Linked DNA regions of Rhodopseudomonas palustris. The protein of the gene in region 1 interacts with the protein of each later gene in a pairwise test. Links are inferred from orthologs where the notes say so. Each region holds a gene or a part of one and is shown in the gene's direction. Other genes may lie near its edges. The genes, in order: sufA and RPPS3_RS20160.

What was found.
Region 2: the proteins of sufA (region 1) and RPPS3_RS20160 interact in binary tests that used the Escherichia coli proteins (3 or more experiments, as listed by UniProt). The link is inferred for Rhodopseudomonas palustris from one-to-one orthologs.

Annotation. Positions count from the first base shown.
Region 1 is NZ_CP019966.1:2,727,117-2,733,840, forward strand. What follows is about bases 2,524-5,397. They hold sufA (Fe-S cluster assembly scaffold SufA), read left to right. Parts: upstream 2,524-3,711; coding sequence 3,712-4,083; downstream 4,084-5,397. Other genes in these bases: RPPS3_RS12545 (cysteine desulfurase), read left to right, coding at 2,524-2,793; RPPS3_RS12550 (SUF system Fe-S cluster assembly protein), read left to right, coding at 2,790-3,158; RPPS3_RS12555 (VOC family protein), read left to right, coding at 3,166-3,582; goxA (CTQ-dependent glycine oxidase GoxA), read left to right, coding at 4,239-5,397. Outside these bases: Fe-S cluster assembly ATPase SufC, read left to right, coding at 1-212; Fe-S cluster assembly protein SufD, read left to right, coding at 236-1,549; more of RPPS3_RS12545, read left to right, coding at 1,546-2,523; more of goxA, read left to right, coding at 5,398-6,203; RPPS3_RS12570 (NAD(P)/FAD-dependent oxidoreductase), read left to right, coding at 6,209-6,724. UniProt on the Escherichia coli protein: Is able to transfer iron-sulfur clusters to apo-ferredoxin. Multiple cycles of [2Fe2S] cluster formation and transfer are observed, suggesting that IscA acts catalytically.
Region 2 is NZ_CP019966.1:4,341,134-4,347,879, reverse strand. The notes cover bases 1,843-4,738. They hold RPPS3_RS20160 (2Fe-2S iron-sulfur cluster-binding protein), read left to right. Parts: upstream 1,843-3,078; coding sequence 3,079-3,399; downstream 3,400-4,738. Other genes in these bases: RPPS3_RS20150 (NAD(P)/FAD-dependent oxidoreductase), read left to right, coding at 4,194-4,738; RPPS3_RS20155 (acyl-CoA thioesterase), read right to left, coding at 3,577-4,032; RPPS3_RS20165 (Hpt domain-containing protein), read left to right, coding at 2,623-2,982; RPPS3_RS20170 (negative regulator of septation ring formation), read right to left, coding at 1,843-2,182. Also shown: more of RPPS3_RS20170, read right to left, coding at 1-1,842; more of RPPS3_RS20150, read left to right, coding at 4,739-5,222; RPPS3_RS20145 (chloride channel protein), read left to right, coding at 5,397-6,671; RPPS3_RS20140 (NAD-dependent epimerase/dehydratase family protein), read right to left, coding at 6,693-6,746. UniProt on the Escherichia coli protein: Ferredoxin are iron-sulfur proteins that transfer electrons in a wide variety of metabolic reactions. Although the function of this ferredoxin is unknown it is probable that it has a role as a cellular electron transfer protein.

The DNA of each region.
Region 1 (6,724 bases):
CGCTGCGGATCGCTTCCGAAGGTGTCAACGCGCTGCGCGCGCCGAACCGGTCGATGATCGTCATCACCCACTATCAGCGGCTGCTCGACTACATCGTGCCGGACGTTGTCCATGTGATGTCGAAGGGCAAGGTCGTTCGCAGCGGCGGCAAGGAGCTCGCGCTCGAGCTCGAAGCCAACGGTTACGCGCAATATCAGGAAGCCGCGGCCTGAGCGCCGCCGATCGGGACACGGTCATGAACATCGCAGTGGCGAAACCCGACAAGCCCGACACCGCCAGCGATAATTTCGCTGCAGTCAGCGCCCGCGTGCCGGGTGCGGGCAAGGTCGCCGACACCCGCCGTCAGGCGCTCGACACATTCCAGCGGATCGGGCTGCCGCACCGCCGGATCGAAGACTGGAAGTACACCGACCTGCGCGCGCTGATGCGCGAGGTTCTGCCGCTTGCTGCTGCCCCAGAGGCGACCGCGCTGGCGCGCGCCGAGGCTACCGCCAAGCTGCATGCGATCGACGGCGTCCACCGTTTGGTGCTGGTCGACGGCGCGCTGGCGACCGGTCTGTCCGACCTTGCGGAGCTGGAAGCCGGCCTGTCGATCCGCAGCTTGCGCGAGGCGCTGCAAAGCGGCGACGACCGCGTGCTGTCGCTCGACACCGCCGATCCGATGGTGGCGCTCAACACCGCGCTGATGACCGACGGCGTCGTTATCGAGGTTGCGGACGGGACCACGCTGGCACGGCCGCTGCACATCCTGCACATCGCTTCCGGCACTGCGCCGGCCGCGATGTTCACCCGGTCGCGGATCGCGCTCGGCAACGCCGCGGTGGCGACGGTGGTCGAAAGCTACGTGGCGGGCGAGGGCGTCGGTGCCTATCAGGTTCACGACTCCGCGGTGATCGCGATCGCTGATCACGCTCGGCTCGACTACGTGCGGATCGTCGAAGACTCCCGCGAGGCGTTCAACATCACCTCGGCGGCGGTCTCGGTCGGCGCGCATGCGCATTTCAACGCGTTCGGCATCACCACCGGCGGGCTCGTCAGCCGCTATCAGGCGGTGGTGACGGTGGCCGGCTCGCACTCCGAAGTGCAGACCAACGGCGTCAATCTCCTCAACGGCAAGCAGCACGCCGACACCACGCTGGTGATGAACCACGATGTGCCGCATTGCGCCAGCCGCGAAGGTTTCCGCGCTGTGGTGGACGACCGGGGGCACTCGGTCTTCCAGGGGCGGATCAACGTCCGTCAGCCGGCGCAGCAGACCGACGCCAAAATGATGACGCGGGCGCTGTTGCTGTCGGACGAGGCCGAGGTCGACAATAAGCCGGAGCTCGAAATCTTCGCCGACGACGTCACCTGCGGCCACGGCGCCGCGGTCGGCGCGCTCGACGACTCCTTGCTGTTCTATCTGCGCGCCCGCGGCCTGCCGCAGAAGGAAGCCGAGGCGATGCTGATCCAGGCTTTCGTCGGCGAGGCGATCGAAGCGATCGCGGACGATAATTTACGTGAGCTGGTGACCGCGGCTGCGGTGCGCTGGCTGGAGGCGAGGCGATGAGTACGCATCCGGCGGTCAACAACGGCAGCTACGACGTCGACCTGGTCCGCGAGGACTTTCCGGCGCTGGCGCTGCAGGTTTACGGCAAGAAGCTGGTGTATCTCGACAACGCCGCCTCGGCGCAGAAGCCGCGGCAGGTGCTGACGCGGATGACGCAGGCGTATGAGAGCGAATACGCCAACGTGCATCGCGGCCTGCATTATCTCGCCAACGCCGCGACCGAGGCTTACGAGGGCGGCCGCACCCGCGTGCAGCATCTGCTCAACGCCAAGCGGCCCGAAGAGATCATCTTCACCCGCAACGCCACCGAGGCGGTCAACCTGGTGGCGTCGTCGTGGGGCGCGACCAATATCGGCGAGGGCGACGAGATCGTGCTCTCGATCATGGAGCACCACTCCAACATCGTGCCGTGGCACTTCCTGCGCGAGCGCCAGGGAGCGGTGATCAAGTGGGCGCCGGTCGACGACGAAGGCAACTTCCTGCTCGACGAGTTCGAGAAGCTGCTGACCGCCAAGACCAAGCTGGTCGCGATCACCCAGATGTCGAACGCGCTCGGTACCGTCGTTCCGGTCAAGGACGTGGTGAAGATCGCCCATGCCCGCGGCATTCCGGTGCTGGTCGACGGCAGCCAGGCGGCGGTGCATCTCGCGATCGATGTCCAGGACATCGACTGCGACTTCTATGTGATGACCGGCCACAAGATCTATGGCCCGACCGGGATCGGCGCGCTGTACGGCAAGTACGACGTGCTCGCCAAGATGCGCCCCTACAACGGCGGCGGCGAGATGATCCGCGAGGTCGCGCAGGATTGGGTGACCTACGGAGATCCGCCGCATCGATTCGAAGCCGGCACGCCGGCGATCGTCGAAGCCGTCGGGCTCGGCGCCGCGATCGACTACGTCAATTCGATCGGCAAGGAGCGGATCGCCGCCCACGAACACGATCTTTTGACCTACGCCGAGGAGCGGCTCCGCGAGATCAACGCGCTGCGGATCATCGGCAATGCCAAGGGCAAAGGCCCGGTGATTTCCTTCGAAATGAAGGGCGCACACCCGCACGACGTCGCTACGGTGATCGACCGGCAGGGGATCGCGGTCCGCGCCGGCACCCATTGCGTGATGCCGCTGCTGGAGCGGTTCCAAGTCACTGCGACGTGCCGTGCGTCGTTCGGCATGTATAATACCCGTGAGGAAGTGGACCAACTCGTCAGTGCGCTGATCAAGGCGCGGGATCTGTTCGCATGACCGATACGATCGAAGCCAAAGCCAACATGCAGACCGTTTCGGCGCTGCCGCCGGAGGAGACCGAGCGGCTCGGCACCGAGATCGTGGCCGCGCTGAAGACGGTGTTCGACCCGGAAATCCCCGCCGACATTTACGAGCTCGGACTAATCTACAAAGTCGAGATCAAGGACGACCGCACCGTCGACCTCGACATGACGCTGACGACGCCGAACTGTCCGGCTGCGGCCGAGCTGCCGACCATGGTCGAGAACGCGGTGGCCAGCGTGCCCGGCGTCGGCGTGGTCAACGTCAACATTGTCTGGGAGCCGCCGTGGACTCCGGAGCGGATGAGCGACGAAGCCCGGCTCGTGCTGAATATGTGGTGAGGACGGATTGGGTCTGCGTCTGAACGGAGTGATCGAAACGGCGCTGTATGTCGACGACCTCGATCGCGCCCGAAGCTTCTACCAGGACGTCCTGCTGCTGAGTCCGATGACGAGCGATCAGCGGTTTTGTGCTTTCGACGTGGGTGGCCGCAACGTGCTGCTGCTGTTCAAGCGGGGCAGCACGCTGGAGACGGTCCAACTGCCGGGCGGCACGATCCCGCCGCATGATGGCAGCGGACCTGTCCACATGGGACTGTCGATCGATCGCGACCGGCTCGGCGAATGGGAAGCGCGCCTGACGGAGCATGGCGTGGAGATCGAAGGCCGCACGGAGTGGCCGCGAGGCGGGTCGAGTATCTACTTCCGTGATCCCGATCGCCATCTGTTGGAACTTGTGACGCCGGGTGTCTGGCCGATCCATTAGGTGGCAAACGGCGAGGAACTGGTAGCACCTTTCGAAGTGGCGGTTGCGTAACTATCTGAAGGTCCGGCTGGTCGCCGGTTAAGCGGTGAACGTCTCCGGGTAGGTCCGGCAACAGGAGTGGGAAACACCATGGCTACGGCACGTCCTCGGCCTCAAGTGATGCGGCTCACCGATGCCGCGGCCATTCGCGTGAAAGAACTAATGGGCCGCGCCGACAGCGAGATTCTTGGCCTGCGCGTCGGGATCAAGAATGGCGGCTGCGCCGGACAGTCCTACACGGTCGAGTACGCGCACGATATCAAGCCGAACGACGAAGTCATCGAAGACAAGGGCGTGAAGATCCTGGTCGATCCGAAGGCGGTGTTGTTCCTGCTCGGCACCGAGATGGACTACAAAGCCGACAGGATGCAGGCGCAGTTCGTGTTCAACAACCCGAACCAGATCTCAGCGTGCGGCTGCGGCGAGTCCGTGGAACTGAAGCCGGCCTCGATCGACGGCTGAGTTCCGTCGGATCTGATTCAAACTTTACATCCTGTCAGAAGTGTAGAGCGCGCGGTGCGATACCGCGCGCTATTTGCGTGTGCGAATTAAGTGCACCTTAAGGTGCCTCAAGCGAATACCTCTCCAAGGGTGGAACCACAGGGGAGGATCATCAGATGAAGCGCCGCGATTTTCTGCTCGGAGCTGCAGCCGTCGGCCTCGGAGGGCCGTTGCTGGCGAAGGCGGCGATCTCGTCGTTGCACGCGCAACCTGCAGCACCAAAAGGCGCAAAGATCGCCAAGGTCGCGATCTTCCCGGCGATCGGTTTCTCCCGCGTCGGTAATGCCGAGGACTGGTTTCTGGCGCCGGAGGTGCCGGGCCTGCTCGACGAGCCAGAAGGCGGCTTCAAGGATAAGCAGGGACGGATCAAGAAACAGGTGCAGCGCTTCCGCCTGTTCGGCTACGACGACCAGGGCCGCGTGGTGCGCGAACTCGATGGCGCCGATGGCGTGACCTGGAGCGTGCACGTCGCCAACACCAAGGCGGCCTGGTACGGCTTCGTCAACGCAATGGATCGCGGCGACAGTGCGCCCGGCGTTCCCGGCGCGCAGCGCAACGCCTTCGTTGCGGCCGACAAGCGCGAAGCGATGCTGTGCATCGACGCCGGCAAGCTGGAGATTTCCGGCGCCTCGACCAACCCCAAGGGCGGCGACGACAAGTATCGGATGAAGGGCCGGTTCTGGCAGACGCTCGACGTCTCGCTCGGCCATCTGCGCACCGACGACAAGGGGCGCCTGTTGGTGTTCGCCGCCGATGGCGTCTCGCGCACCGCGCTGCCGCAGAATCCGGTGCGCGACTTCACTAACAATGACGGCTGGCACGACGACTGGGCCGATGGTTGGGTCAAGGCGACTGTCACGGTCGATGGTCAGAAGCTCGATTGCGATCCGGCCTGGGTGGTGTGTTGCGGACCGAAATTCGCGCCGCAGCTCGAGCCGATCGTGACGCTGTACGACGCTGCGCGCGAAGCGATGGTGGCGCTCGGCCAGATGCAGAGCCCGACCGACAAGGTGTCGTTCCGCCGCGACGTGCTGCCGATCCTGCGCCGCGCCGGCGCGATGCAGTGGGTGGCGACGGCGTCGTTCCTCGGCGCCGCCTGGAACGATATCGGTGATCTGTCCAGTCCGGCGACGCTCGAGACGCTGGCCAAGCCCGGGGCCGATGCCAAGGCCGAGCGCAAGAAGGTGTTCGATGCGTTCCGCAAGCCGGACGGCAGCGATCAGCGCGGCTACGCGATTCCGATCATGCTCGGCGACGGCGTCAACTATCAGGACAGCCCGCACGCCTGGCTGGCGCTGACGCCGACGCAGTATCGCGTGCTCGAACTCTGGGCCGACGGTAAGTTCGAGGCGGACTACGCTGACAAGAGCGCGGACTCCGTTCGCACGCTCGACGATCTGCCGATCGAACTACGCCCCGAGGCGATGACGCGTGCTGCGCTCGACGCCTGCTCGGGCGGCGCGTTCCATCCCGGCGTCGAGATCACCTGGCCGATCCGCCACAAGGCGCTGTATCGCGGCCCGAACGAGACCAAGCTGCCGTTCCGCCTGGCGCTGTCGAACCGCAAGAATTTGGCGCAGGATGTCGGGTTGCAGCTCAATCCGGTCAATGTGTTCGCCGGCAATCCCGACAAGCCGGACCAGGGCAAGCCGATCGGCCCGCAGGCGCCGGGCGATCTGACGCGCTGGATGGGCGTGCCGTGGCAGGGCGATGCGTTCAGTTGCCAGGCAGTGCTCACCGCCAGCGGCTTCCCGACGCCGGTGTGGTGGCCGGCGCTGCTGCCGGTCGATGTGCTACCCGAGGCGTTCTATCAGCAGATGATGCGCACCGACCTCACCGAGGAGGAGCGGCTGCGATTCTATCACACGCGGGTGCCATGGGCGCGCGGAGCCGCTGGCATCGGCCTGCATGTCGAAGCCGGCTACACCGACGGTCTGCGCCGGATGATCGAGCTGTGGACGCAGATGGGCGTCGTGGTGCGCCGTCCCGGCCCGAAGGGGCTGCCGGGTGTGCCCGACCAACTCTATGTCGAAGTCCAACGCGGCTCGATGGACATCGCGGCGCCGACGCTGGCGCGCTGATCTCGATGGGCCGGATCGCCGTGATCGGCGCAGGGGTGGCGGCGCTTGCCGCCGCCCGCAGCCTGGTGCTGGCCGGGCGACGGCCGCTGCTGATCGCGCCGGATCGCGAGGTGATCAGCCGCGGCGAGACGTTGTCGCCGGCCGCTGCCGCATTGCTCGCGCGGCTGCAATGGGCCGACCTGCTCGACGCCGAAAGCGCGCTGCCGAGCGAAGGCAGGTTTTCGGTGTGGGGCGACGGAACCTTGCGGCGGGCCGCGCAAGGCGAGGGTGCCTGGCACCTCGATCGCGCCAGCTTCGAGCGGCAGATGCGGACCAAGCTGAATAGCGATGCGATCGAGTGCCATCCGATCATCGTCACCATGCTGGTGCATCACTGCGATGGAGTCGTGCTCGAACTCGGCGATGGCCGCGTCGTGTTCGCCGACGCTGCCATCGATTGCAGCGGCCGTGCCGCGTTGTCGTCGGGAACTGCAGCGGGGCGGCGCCGCACCGACCGGCTGGTCGCCGTGTGGCGCGTGCTC
Region 2 (6,746 bases), 1.6 Mb from region 1 along the record:
CGGTGAGCGAGTGGGTGAGGTGGGTAAGCCGGGAGTCGATCGCTTCGATCGCCTGCACCGTCCCGGTCGACAGCGTGGTGGTGAGCGTGGTGATGCGGTCGTCGATCACTTCGACGGCGTTCGCGGCGCCGGTCGACAGCGTCGTGGTCAGCGTCGCGATGCGGCCGTCGATGATGTCCGCCGCGCTCGAGGTGCCGGTCGACAGCGTGGTGCTGAGCTGCACGATCCGCGAGTCGATCGCTTCCACCGCGTTGGCGGCCCCGGTCGACAGCGTCGAGGCGAGCTTCTCGATGCGGCCGTCGATGTTGCCGGTGACGGCTTCGGTGCGGGTATCGAGGATGCGTTCGAGCGAGTTGAGATGGTTGCCGACGGTGTCGTCGAGCGACTTGAGGCGGTTGTCGATCGTGCCGTCGAGGCTGCCGACGCGGGTGTCGAACAGGCTTTCAAACTGATGCAGACGGTCGTCCAGCCGCGCGGTGATTTCGCCGGAGCTGCTCGCGACGCGCTGATCGAAATTGTCGACGTAGGTCTTCAGGGTCTCGTTGATGTCCTGGGTACGCTGGCCCATCCGCTCGACGATCTCGCCGCCGAACGTCTTCACGGTGCGGTCGAATTCGGAGATGTGGCGGGTGATCAGTGCGCCGAGCGTGCCGCTGTCGCGCGCGAACTTCTCGGCGAGCTCGGTGCCCTGCTGCTTCACCAGGTCGTCGAACGCGCTCATCTGAATGCTGAGCGTGTCGTGGGTCGCTTCGGTCTGGCTCACCACCTTGGCGACCAGCGTGTTGACGGTGACGTCGAGTGCTTCGCTCGCCTTGTCGCCGCTGGTCAGGATCTGATCGGCGAGGCGATGGCCGGCGTCGTCGATCTTGTTGACCAGATCGGTGCTGCGCAGCTCGAGTTCGAGCAGCAGCGAGTCGCCGGAGTTCTTCAGCGAATCCTGCACCTGCTCGGTGCGCTCCGAAATGCCGTCGATGATGGTCGAGGAGCGCTGCTCGAAATCGGTGGTGATGCGGTCGAGCCGCTCGTTCATCATGTCGTGGACGCGATCGGCCAGTTCGACGAACTCGGCGTGCACATGGCCGGTCTTGAAGTTCAGGCTGGTGGTCAGCCGCTCGCTGGCATCGAGCACCGCGCGGGTGGTCTCGGCGCTGGCTTCTTCGAGGCGGTCAAGCAGTTCGCCGCCGCGCTCACCGAGCGCAAGAATCATGTTGTCGCCGGCGTGGCTGAGGGCGCTGGTGATGTGGGCGCCGCGCTCTTCCAGGGCGCTGGTGATGCTCTTGGCGACTTCGTCGACGCGGCTGGCGATCGCGTCCGAGATCAGTGCGATGTCGTGGCGGAGGTCGATCTGCACACCGGAAATGGCGCTGCGAACCTGCTCGGCCTGACCGACCAGGTTGTCGCGCTGATGCGCGATGTCCTGCAGCAGCGCGCGAATGCGGACTTCGTTGTCCGAATAGGCGCGCTCCAGCGCCGACACTTCGTTGGCGACCAGCGCCTCCAGTTCGCTGGCGCGCGCAATCGCACGCTCGACGCCGTCGCCCATCGCGGCGACCTCGCGGCGGATCGCCTGACCGACGGTTACCACCGAGTCGCTGGCGGCGATTTCAGGTTCGGAAAAGCGGATCGCGACCTGCGCCATCGACTGCGCGATCATCCGCAGCTCCTGGCCGCGCCACGCGAGGCTGGCGAGGAAGTAGAACAGCATCACCGGCGCGAAGAACAGCGCGGCGAGGCCGGCGAGCGCCAGCGTTCCGCCGCTGCCCTGGCCGACTAGCGCCTGCAGGGCGGGCAGGAAGCTGACGGTCAGAATGATGCCGCCGAACACCCAGACGCCGGCGAAAATAGTGGCGAGCGTATAAACGTTACGGGTGGTGCGACCCTTCTGCAGCGACTGCAGCAGCTGGCCGATGGTTTCGCGGTCGTCGTTGGCGGGGCGGCTGGCGAAGCTGCGCTCGGCGGCCGGCTCGAAGCTCGGCGCCGGCGGCGTGATCCGCGGCTCCCCGGCCAGCTCCGTCAGCTCGGAGAAGCTGGGCTCGGGGCTGTCCGAGTTTGGCACACTTTCCTTTGGCCCGGCGGCCTGATCGTCACCGGCCGGAGGCGCATCGGGGATATTCAGGGCTTCCTGAATCGCCGACAGCGCGACTTCGGTCGGATCTTTGATCTTCTTAGGATTGTTCGCCATCTTGATTTACGCCCTTGTTACGCATCCGGGGACGTCGGTTCAGTGGAGACCGCAGAAAGGCCCCTCGGTGCTCCCCCAGCACGGCGAAGTTGAACCCCATTCCCACCGCGCTTTTGTCCGCCACTTCCTGAAACATCCTATTGGCTGGATCGCGCGAATGAAATGGTTTGGATTAAGACTTTCTTAATCATCGTTAACGGCATACCCGGCTAAGCCCTTCGGAGGACGCAAAAATCCTACCGGCCCGAGCGGTAACGGTGGCATTTTAGCGACATCATCGCGGCAACTCGGCGACGTTGTGCCAAAACGGTGCGGCTGCACCTGCAAGGATGCGTTAACTAGACTCGTGGTTCGCTTCTCGGCCTGGATTGCCGAGATGTGGAAAACCGCAATTCTGTGCCGAGGTGAACGTGCCGATACAGGTCGAACGGATCGAATGGATGCCATCGCCGCCGCTGGTTCCGGACTTCGAGCCGATCGATGACGCGCATCTTTATAAGATGACGCTGGGCGACGCCGCACTCGAGCGCGAAGTGCTGCTGCTGTTCACCGCCCAGGCTGCAAGCCTGATGGCGCTGCTCGCCTCCTGGCCGGCCGACGCCGCCGCGCTCGCGCATACGTTGAAAGGCTCGGCCCGCGCGATCGGGGCGTTCGCCGTGGCGGAAGCCGCCACGAGCCTCGAGGACGCCTTGCGCCGCGGCGAGGATGCGGCGGAACCGCTCGCCGTATTGGAAGCTGCGGTCGATCATGCCCGGGCCGCGATCGACGACCGCTTCAACCCGACTCGTCCTGGCTTTTGAAAGGCGTAACGGCTGGCGGAACGTCGGCCGAGACGCTATAGGACTGGCGCGTCAGCCCATAATTCATAAAACGAGCAAAGCGTCCGACGAGCAATCATGGCCAAGATTAACTTCGTTGATCACACCGGTGAAACCCGCACTGTCGAAGTCGAAGAAGGCGCGACGGTGATGGAAGCGGCGATCCGCAATGCCATCCCTGGCGTTGAGGCAGAATGCGGCGGCGCCTGCGCCTGCGCGACCTGCCACGTCTATGTCGACGAAGCCTGGCGCGAGAAGGTCGGCGGCCCGTCGCCGATGGAAGAAGACATGCTCGACTTCGGCTACGACGTGCGCCCGAACTCGCGGCTGTCGTGCCAGATCAAGGTCTCGAACGAACTCGACGGGCTGATCGTCACCACGCCCGAACGCCAAGCCTGATTTCCGCTATTGCTATCGGAGGCGTGTCGCGGGGTCTGCTGCGCGACAGTCTCGTATGAGTTTGTTTCTCAGAACTAAGCCTGCCGCGCTCAGCGCGGCGGCTGCCCGCTTCGTTGGGCGCGCAGCCGCCATTTTGTCTCGGCTGATTTTGAAAGCTCAGCAGCCGCGCCGCTGATATCAATCGTGTTCGATGCCGCGGCGCCACCACGGCCCGAGATTGGTGATGATTTGTTCGGTCAGCGGCGTCGGCTTGCGGCTGCTCTCGTCGACAAGCACCGTCACGGCGCGCGCCGAAGCGACGCAGACGCCCTCGGAAAACACCACCTGATCGAAATGTGTCGACGTGCGACCGAGCTTGACCAGGCCGAGTCCAAGCTCGATCTGGCCCGGCCAGTGCAGTTCGCTGCGAAAGTGAATATCCAGCCGCACCAGCACCCAAGATAGTCCCGGCGGGATCAGTCCGGCGTTCGGATCCTTCATCAGCGTGACCCGGCCGGTCTCGAAATAACTGGCGTAAACCGCGTTGTTGACGTGGTTATTTGGGTCGAGGTCGGCGAAGCGGACGTTGTCGGCGAGACGGAAGGGGAAATCAGCGAGCTGCGGCAGCGCGTGGTCACGAGATCGTGCGGTCAAGGGCCATTCTCCGGGCTTTTTAGAACCATTGAACGCAAAACTTGCGCTAGAACAAGATACCAATATCCATTTATGTCTTTTCTCCCCTGCCGGCCTTGGTTAGACAGGCCGCGACCGGACCGCCCGCGTCCGAACATCTTCAACTGACAAAGAAAACAAAGATGACCGAAACGATCAAAACCGATGTGCTGATTGTTGGCGCGGGTCCGTGCGGACTGTTCGCCGTGTTCGAGCTGGGCCTGCTGGACGTCAAAGCGCATCTCGTCGACATTCTCGACAAGGTCGGCGGCCAGTGCGCCGAGCTCTATCCGGAGAAGCCGATCTACGACATTCCCGGCATTCCGATGGTGACCGGCCATGGCCTCACCGAAGCGCTGATGGAGCAGATCAAGCCGTTCAACCCGACTTTCCATCTCGGCGAGATGGTCGAAAACGTCGAGAAGATCGGAGACCCCGGGTTCCGCGTCACGACTAACGCCGGCAAGGTGTTCGAATGCACCGTGCTGGTGGTCGCGGCCGGCGGCGGCTCATTCTTGCCGAAGCGTCCGCCCGTGCCGGGCGTCGAAGCTTATGAGGGTACTTCGGTGCACTACGCCGTCCGCAAGATGGAAGACTTCCGCGGCAAGGATATCCTGATCGTCGGCGGTGGTGACTCCGCGCTCGACTGGACGCTGAACCTCAACCCGATCGCCAAGAGCATGACGCTGGTACATCGCCGCGATGACTTCCGCGGCGCGCCGCATTCGGTGGAGCAGATGCGCCAGCTCGTCGCCAGCGGCAAGCTCGATCTGAAGATCGGCCAGATCACCGAGCTGCAGGGTGACAACGGCCAGCTCACCGGCGCGACCGTGAAGCTGAACGACAACACCGTGTCGCAGATCAAGTGCGACGCGATGCTGCCGTTCTTCGGCCTGACGATGAAGCTCGGCCCGGTTGCAAATTGGGGCCTGGATCTGGAGAACAACCTGATCCCGGTCGATACCGGCACGTTCGAAACCAACGTCCCAGGTATCTTCGCGATCGGCGACATCAACACCTATCCGGGCAAGCTGAAGCTGATCCTCTCGGGCTTCCATGAGGGGGCGCTGATGGCGCAGAAGGCCGTCAAGTACGTCTATCCGGACAAGCGCGTGGTGTTCCAGTACACCACCTCGTCCACCAATCTGCAGAAGAAGCTGGGCGTGAACTAAGAACGCCGGCTTATTTGATCCTTGAAGAGCGCGCCCGGTGGGCGCGCTCTTTTGTTTTGGGGCTATCCCGCGTAGGTCACGTCAAAGTGACGCCGGGGTGCGCTGGACTTGCCTGAGCGATGGGCGTCAAGAAAGACGTCTCATTCAAGTCTTTCCGAGCTGCTGATCACGGCAATGAAGTTCGCTCTGTCCCATCGCCACAAACGCATCCTGATCATCGCATCCACGCGATCGCGGCGGCGAGCGATCTTTCTGCTCGGTGGCGTCGTGGTCGGCGCCGCGGCGGCAGTACTGGCCCAGCTTGCCGATTGGGCGCAGCTTGTCTTCGCCGACCTGCTCGGCCACTCGCGTTACCTGCCGTTTGTGGTAACGCCACTCGGCTTTCTACTGTCGGTGTATCTGACCAACCGTTTCTTCCAGAATGCGCAGGGCAGCGGCATTCCGCAGGCGATCGCGGCGCGGCGCCTCACCGACCAGACCGCGCGGGCGAAGCTGGTGTCGCTGCGGATCGCGATCGGCAAATTCCTGCTCACGCTGTTCGGTCTTCTGGTCGGCGCTTCGGTGGGCCGCGAGGGGCCGACGGTGCAGATCGGCGCCTCGATCATGTTCGCGCTCGGCCGCTTCTCGCCGCGCCGCCAGCCCGGGCTGATCCTGGCCGGCGCCTCGGCCGGCGTCGCCGCGGCGTTCAACACGCCGCTGGCGGGCATCATCTTCGGCATCGAGGAAATGAGCCGCTCGTTCGAAACGCGATCGAGCACTCTGATTATTGCGGCGGTGGTGGCAGCCGGCCTGACGTCGATCGCTCTGCTCGGCAACTACACGTATTTCGGCACCAGCGCGATGGGACTGCGCGGCGGCATCGATTGGCTGGCCATTCCCGCGTGTGGCATCGTCGGTGGAGCGGCCGGCGGCCTGTTCATCCGATGTGTTGTGGCAGCCGGCGCCAGCACGGCGTTCAATCGCCGTCCGTTGATCGTGGCGCTGCTCTGCGGCCTGGCTGTTGCGGTCTGCGGTTTCGTCTCCGGCGATACGATCTACGGCACCGGATACAGCCAGGTGAAGACGGCGCTGGAGAGCGGCACGGCGCTGCCTGAGGATTTCGGCTTGCTGAAATTCCTCGCGACCACGCTGTCCTCCGTCAGCGGGTTGCCTGGCGGCATCTTCTCGCCCTCGCTCGCCGTCGGCGCCGGGCTTGGCAGCAACGTCGCGACGTTGTTTCCGGCAACGCCAATTGCGGCGATCATGCTGCTCGGAATGGTGGCTTATTTCTCCGGCGTGGTGCAGGCGCCGATCACGGCCTTCGTCATCGTGATCGAGATGACCGACAACCACGCGATGGTTATCCCGCTGATGGCCGCCGCCCTGATCGCCTACGCGACCTCACGGCTGATCGCCGAGGAAGGAATCTACCACGCTCTCGCTAAGCGTTTCGTGCAGCCTGCAGCGTAGCCCACGCGGCTGGGTCACGCTTTACTTTGCGGTCTTGGCGACCTCGGATCTTTGATCATCGAGCACGTCAGCAAG